DNA from 2 places in the Pseudomonas urethralis genome. Region 2 is predicted to be linked to the other one. Evidence: riboswitches for the same ligand, from Rfam matches in the RefSeq annotation. Region 2 holds a riboswitch; the other holds the start of a gene.
The links. A riboswitch is a leader RNA that binds a small molecule or an ion and turns the genes downstream of it on or off. The one in region 2 is predicted to bind cobalamin.
Positions count from the first base shown of each region.

Region 1: another riboswitch for cobalamin. It lies ahead of cobW (cobalamin biosynthesis protein CobW); the one in region 2 lies ahead of L6D64_RS05080 (TonB-dependent receptor).

Region 1 covers NZ_BQIJ01000004.1:246,633-250,031, reverse strand. Annotated here, with positions in the region: gene L6D64_RS08935 (CbtA family protein) at 1-42, opposite strand, end outside; gene L6D64_RS08930 (CbtB domain-containing protein) at 50-235, opposite strand; cobalamin riboswitch at 333-555, opposite strand; cobalamin riboswitch at 1,450-1,654, shown strand; gene cobW (cobalamin biosynthesis protein CobW) at 1,755-2,822, shown strand; gene cobN (cobaltochelatase subunit CobN) at 2,826-3,399, shown strand, end outside.
Region 2 covers NZ_BQIJ01000002.1:487,710-491,108, forward strand. Annotated here, with positions in the region: gene L6D64_RS05080 (TonB-dependent receptor) at 1-1,465, opposite strand, end outside; cobalamin riboswitch at 1,573-1,778, opposite strand; gene L6D64_RS05085 (GNAT family N-acetyltransferase) at 1,813-2,382, opposite strand; gene L6D64_RS05090 (carboxymuconolactone decarboxylase family protein) at 2,461-2,805, opposite strand; gene lpxO (lipid A hydroxylase LpxO) at 2,939-3,399, opposite strand, start outside.

The sequences.
Region 1 (3,399 bases), on a different contig from region 2:
CAGGCCGCTGAACCCGGCTGTGCGGGCAATACGCTTGATCATGGCAGCCTCAGTGGCAGGGGAAGGCGGCGCTATGGCGCGTGTCGTGCGCGGCGTTGTGCACGGCTTCGATGTGCGAGAACCCGGCGAAGTAGACCAGGCACAGGCCGAGCAGGCTGGCACCGACGGCGATGACCACGCGCTGGCTGAGGGTGATGGGGGTGGCGATGCCATGTTTGGCGTTGGTGATGGGCATGACGCGATCCTCTGCTTTTTTGTAAGGGCAACGGACAAGCGCGGCAGTCCCGGGGGCAAGGCGCCCGAGGAGATGCGACAGCGCCCGCCCACCGCGGGGTGTTCATGGACGACAGGCCGGTCTCCGGGCTTGCGAGGAGGAGTTGGGCTCCTTGAAAGGCATCACCTTCCCATGCCGGACTGCGTGGCACAGTGGTCTGGACGCTTCGCTCGCTTACCGTTGCGGGGGCAGCACCGGCTTTGCCCGGCCCTGAAGGGCCTGCGACGCACCGATTTCCCGTTTCACCCCCGCTTGGGGGCACCTGACGCAAGGCGTAAGGAGAGCACGGGGCGAGGGAGACGTCAAATGTCATGCAGATGCAATGCTTGCTCTTGCTCTTGCTCTTGCTCTTGCTCTGCTTTTGCTTCTAAGCGCGCGGTAGTTCAGCAAACGCGGAATGCGACTTCAGGAGGCCGAACGCAGGCGTCTGGAGGGCCAGGGTGCGCAGCACCCCTTCGGCGCAGCCGAAGGCGCGAGATGTAGACTTGCGCAGCAAGTCGTAGGCCGCGCGGGCCCGGAGGGCGCCGGAGTGAGGGGACCCCGGAGCGCAGCGGAGGGGCCGGATGATGGGAGCCAGCGTTTTTTGGTTACTTTTTGTCGCGTTTGACAAAAAGTGACCCGCCGTAAGGGCGGAAAGGTGACTGTGCGTCGCCACCGCCAATGAATGCACTCGACTCAATCAAAACCATCGCTGTCCAGCTTTTGGCTTTTGGCTTTTGGCTTTTGGCTTTTGGCTTTTGGCTTTTGGAAGTGGGCTTTCAAATCAAGTCAACATTCATTTGCCATGGTGGCGCTGAATCAGCTTTTCGCCTTTACGGCGACCTACTTTTTGACTGGGCAAAAAGTAGGCAAAAACCCCCGCTCCCATCATCCGGCCCCTGCGCTTCGCTCCGGGGTCCCCTCACTCCGGCGCCTTCCGGGCCCGCGCGGCCTACGACTTGCTGCGCAAGTCTACATCTCGCGCCTTCGGCTACGCCGAAGGGGTGCTGCGCACCCTGGCCCTCCAGACGCCTGCGTTCGGCCTCCTGAAGTCGCACTCTGCGTCGCCTGAGCTACCGCGCGCTTAAAAGCAAAAGCAAAAGCAAGAGCAAGAGCAAGAGCAAGAGCAAGAGCAAAAGCTGACCGATGGGCTTTGTGGACGGGATGGCAACAGTTGACCACCCGCCACCCCCCGCGTAGCCTTGCGACTTCGAGGTTCTTCGGCACTGCCGAAGCTAAGACGGGAACGCGGTACAAGCCGCGGCTGCCCCCGCAACTGTAGGCACCGACAATGGGTCGACACAGCCACTGCGCCAACGCGCGGGAAGGCGTCACCCCGCCAGCTGCTTGATGCACTGGAACGGTGCAAGCCAGGAGACCTGCCTCGAGACGATTTCGACTTTCAACCGGGCGGGGTGATCCGGTGGCGAACGAGCCCGGCCGGCCTGGCCTGCGGCTTTCGTCCCGTGTGCCCGCACCAACCTGCCAAGGGCAACGCGACATGAAAACACTGGCCAAGCTCCCCGTCACCATCGTTACCGGCTTTCTCGGCTCGGGCAAGACCACCTTGCTCCGCCACATGCTCGACAACGCCCAAGGCCGCCGCATCGCGGTCATCGTCAACGAATTCGGCGAGCTTGGCATCGACGGCGAAATCCTCAAGCAATGCAGCATCGGCTGCACCGAGGAAGAAACCAGCGGCCGCGTCTATGAACTCGCCAACGGCTGCCTGTGCTGCACCGTGCAGGAAGAATTCTTCCCGGTGATGCGCGAACTGGTCGCACGCCGTGGCGACCTCGACCACATCCTCATCGAAACCAGCGGCCTGGCACTGCCCAAGCCCCTGGTGCAAGCCTTCCAGTGGCCGGAAATCCGCAACGCCTGCACCGTCGATGCGGTCATTACCGTGGTCGACAGCCCGGCCGTGGCCGCCGGCACCTTCGCCGCCTACCCGGAGCAGGTCGACGCGCAACGCAAGCTTGATCCCAACCTTGATCACGAATCGCCACTGCACGAACTGTTCGCCGACCAGCTGGCCAGTGCCGACCTGGTGGTGTTGAACAAGGCTGACCTGATCGACGCCGAAGGCCTGGCCAAGGTGCGTGCCGAAGTGGCCGAGGAGCTGCCGCCAGCCGTCAAGGTAATCGAAGCCAGCAGCGGCCGACTGCCGCTGGAAGTGCTGTTGGGCGTGGGGGCGGAGTCCGAGGCGCACATCGATGGCCGTCGCACCCACCACGACGCCCACCATGACGGCGACGATCATGACGATCACGACCACGATGCCTTCGACTCGATCTCCATCGACCTGCCCGAAGCTGACGAAAGCCTGCTGCTCGATGCCCTGACCCAGCTGGTGGTGGAATTCGGCATCCTGCGCGCCAAAGGCTTCGCGGCCATCCCCGGCAAGCCGATGCGCCTGTTGGTACAGGGCGTGGGCACCCGTTTCGACAAGCACTTCGACCGCGCCTGGCGCGCCGACGAGCCCCGCATCACCCGCCTGGTGCTGATTGGCCAGGACCTCGATGCCCCACAACTGGAAGCGCGCCTGCGCCAGGCCCTGGGCGCCTGACCCATGCACCTGCTGCGGACCCAGCCCGGCGGCTTCGTGCCAGACGACAGCATCGCCGACCTCGGCCAGACGCCCGCCGACCTGGTGATCCTCTGCAGCGGCGACTCGCACCTGGCACTGCTTGCCGAAACCGCCGAGCAGCTGCCAGACGATTTCCCCAGCCTGCGCCTGGCCAACCCGATGCAGGTGCAGAACCATGCCTCGGTCGACTTGTATGTCGACGAGGTCCTGCGCCATGCCAAGGTAATCCTGGTGTCGCTGCACGGTGGCGTCGGCTATTGGCGCTACGGCGTCGAGCAGCTGGTCGAACTGGCAACGCGGGGCGTGCAGCTGATCCTGGTCCCCGGCGATGATCGCCCGGACCCGGAGCTGACCGGCCTCGGCACGGTCATCGGCGAGCCGGCCGAGCGGCTCTGGCACTACTTGCGCCAGGGCGGCAAGCGCAACGCCATCAACCTCTTCAACTGCCTGGCCAACCAGTGGCTGGGGCGTGACTACCCCTGGGACGAACCGCAGCCTTTGCCGCGCACTTCGGTGTATCACCCGCGCATACCTGGCGCACGGCTCGAAGACTGGT
Region 2 (3,399 bases):
CGCTGGTGGAGAACTGGCCATAAAGCGACAGCTCGTCGGTGAGCGCAAACACCAGCCCGGCCCGCCAGTTGCCGCCTTGCAGGCTGCGGTCGCTACGGCTGCCATCGACCAGGTTGTCGCGATCAATGTGGTTCTGGTCGCGGCGCACGCCGGTCACCAGCGACAGGCGCTCGGTCAGCTGCAGACGGTTCTCGGCGAACAGGGCGAAGGTGTGGGTGGTGGACAGCGTCTGCGGGCGGGTTGGCGAGTCGCTGTGGAACCCGCCCGGGGTCGGCTGCCACGGGTCGATGTAGTCGCCGCCCACGTCGTTGTACGGCCGGTTGCTGTCGACGTTGAAGCGCACCTTGTTGTACTCGACACCGACCAGCGTCTTGCTGGCCAGGCCGAACAGGCTGTGATCGAAGGTGAAGGTCTGGCGGTCGCCTATCTGCTCCTGGTTGTGCCTGATCTGCAGGAAGCTCTGGCGCTCCAGCTGCTCGCGGTCGGTGTCCCAGCGGTAGTTCTCGGCATTGCGCCAGTGGCGGCGGCTCTTGATGTAGTAGAGCTGGTTGCTGGCGCTGAGCTGGTCGTTGATCGCCCAGTCGGTGGTGAAACGGGTCCACTCGTCGTGGTAGCGCTGCACATCGTTCTGGACGTTGTAGTTCTTCTTGCGCAGGCTGCTGCGGTAATGGCCGTCGATCAGTGGCGTGCCGTAGTAGTTGGCCGGCTGGGCGTCGCCACGCTCGTGGGCGAGGGTGAAGCTCAGGTCGTCGTTGGCATCGAAGCGCAGCGCGGCACTGAGGGCCAGGCTGCGCGAATCGGTGCGGTCGACCCAGCCGTTGCCGGCCTGCTGGTTCAGGGTCAGGCGGTAGCTCAGGCGTTCGCTGAGGCTGCCGCCGGTGTCCAGGCCAAGCTGCTGGCGGTCCCATGAGCCGTAGCCCAGGCGCAGGCGGTTGTGGATGTCGCCGGTGAACGGCTTTTTCGGGATCACGTTGATCACCGCGCCGGTCGCGCCTTCGCCATACAGCACCGAAGCCGGGCCGCGGATCACGTCGACCTGCTCGACCATCCACGGGTCTACCGGGAAGGTCTGGGTGCCGGCCCCGGTATACAGGCGCGCACCGTCGAACAGGGTCATCACCGAGCCATGGCCGGTGAAGCCGCGCGCCGACAGGCCGGTGCCGCCATCGCCGGGGTTGCCGATGAAGGTGATGCCGGGGGAGCGGGTCACGGCGTCCTGCACGGTGAGGTTGTTGCGTTGCTCGATCTGTTCGGCCGTGATGCTGCTGGTGCTGGCTGGCGTTTCCAGGGCACTGAGGTGCAGCCGTGAACCGGCCTCGGTCGGCGTGGCCAGGTCGACGTGCTTTGGGTCACGGGTATCGGTGATGGCCGTGGAGGGGAGGCTCAGCACAGGTTCGTCGGCCAGGGCCGGCAGGGTAACGGCCAGGCAGGCCGCCAGGGGGTGAAGCTTGAAGAATCGGGACATGTCGTTCCACTGCTGCAGGAATGAATGGATCCCGGTGGAAAACACGCAAAGGCGCACCCCGTACGCAGGCGCACGCGGATACCGGCCTGCGCCCGCCCACCGCGGGTTGCCAAGTGAAGCTTCAGGCCGGTCTCCGGGCTTGCGAGGGTCGTGAGGCCTTCACCTTCCCATGCTGGCGCACAGTGGTGTGTCGAAGGCATCGCTCGCTTACCGTTGCGGGGGCAGCGCCGGACTTGTCGTGAACCACGACGCACCGGCTTCCCGTTTCACCCTGCGCACGGCGGCGCAGGACACCTGAAACTGGCGCGCATCTGACCATCGAATGGTCAGCGCGTCAAATGCGCGTGTCAGCGCCCGCGGCGGCGTGACACCCGTGCCTCGATGTTCTTGCGCCCGATGAGCAGGGGAGGCTTCTCCACCACTGGCTCATCGGCCAGCCACTTGTACATCACCAGGCAGTCGACCAACCCCAGGCGGGCGTGGCGATAGGCCTTGGGCAGGCGGCCCACGGTCTCGAAGCCCAGCCGGGTCCACAGCGCCACCGCCACCTCGTTGCTCGCCACCACCGAATTGAACTGCAACGCCAGGAAGCCCTCCTGGCGTGCCAGCTTCTGCGAGTGCTCGCACATCAGCCGGGCCACACCACGGCCACGTGCAGCGTCGCAGACCATGTAGCCGCAGTTGCCGACATGGGCGCCGGGGCCGGCGGCGTTGGCCTTGAGGTAGTAGGAACCGAGCAGCTCGCCATCCTCTTCGGCCACCAGCGTGTGCAGCGGCAGTTGCAGCCACAGCTGGCGGGCCTGCTCGACGTTCAGCTCGGGGTCGAAGGCGTAGGTTTCGCGGGCCTGGACGATGGCCTGGAAGGTCGGCCAGAAACGCTCGAAATCGTCGGGCGTCATGGGGCGAATGTGGATCATGGCGGTTCCTGCAATGGCTAGGCCGCCAAGTCTGGGTGGCGCGGCGCCGTCGCGCAAGGGCGGCGACGCCGTTTGGCTTCAGCCGTTGGCCTTGCCCAGCGCATCCAGGGCGCGGGCCGAGTAGACCAGCGCGGCCCCGGCGTTCATCGCCACGGCCACACCCAGCGCCTCGGCGATCTCCTCACGGGTGGCGCCGTGCTTGACGGCCTGTTGCGAGTGCACGGCGATGCAGCCGTCGCAGCGGGTGGTGACGGCCACGGCCAGGGAGATCAGTTCGCGGGTCTTGGCGTCCAGGTGGTTGGTCTTGGCGCCCGCGCCGCTGGCGGTCATGTAGCCGGCCACGGTGTCGGGGGACAATTGCTTGAGATCGCCGATGCCGGCCATCAACTGCTTACGGTAGGCGTCCCAGTCCATCATGCTCATCGTCTTCACCTTGGTAAGGTTGCGAGTGGAGCTTTCATGCTAGTCGAAGCCTGGGAAGCGAGACTTGTACTTTAGTGCTGGCCAGGATTGAAGCGGCCAGACAAGGCCGCTTCTGCAATGGCCAACGTGCCGGTCAGATATAGACGAACACCAGCACCAGGGCCGCGACCACCAGCCACTTCTCCAGGTAGTAGCGCATGCGGTTGCGCTTCTTCAGCGCCTTGCCACGCTCGCGGATCTTGTAGATGCGGGTGAACAGGCGGTTGATGCCACCGGTCTTGTCGCCGGCGTCGTTGGGCGCAGCGGCGGCGGCCATGACGTTGCGGCTGAACCAGCGGTTGAACGCGGTGGCCCAGCGGTATTTCAGCGGGCGCTCGATGTCGCAGAACAGGATGATGCGGTTGTGCTCGGTGGTATTGGCGGCGTAGTGGATGTACGTTTCGTCGAAAACCACGCCCTCGCCATCGCGCCAGGAGTATTTCTCGCCGTCCACATCGATGTAGCAACCGTCATCGTTCGGCGTGTCCAGGCCGAGGTGGAAGCGGTACGAGCCGGCATACGGGTCACGGTGACGGACCAGCTTGGCACCCGGTG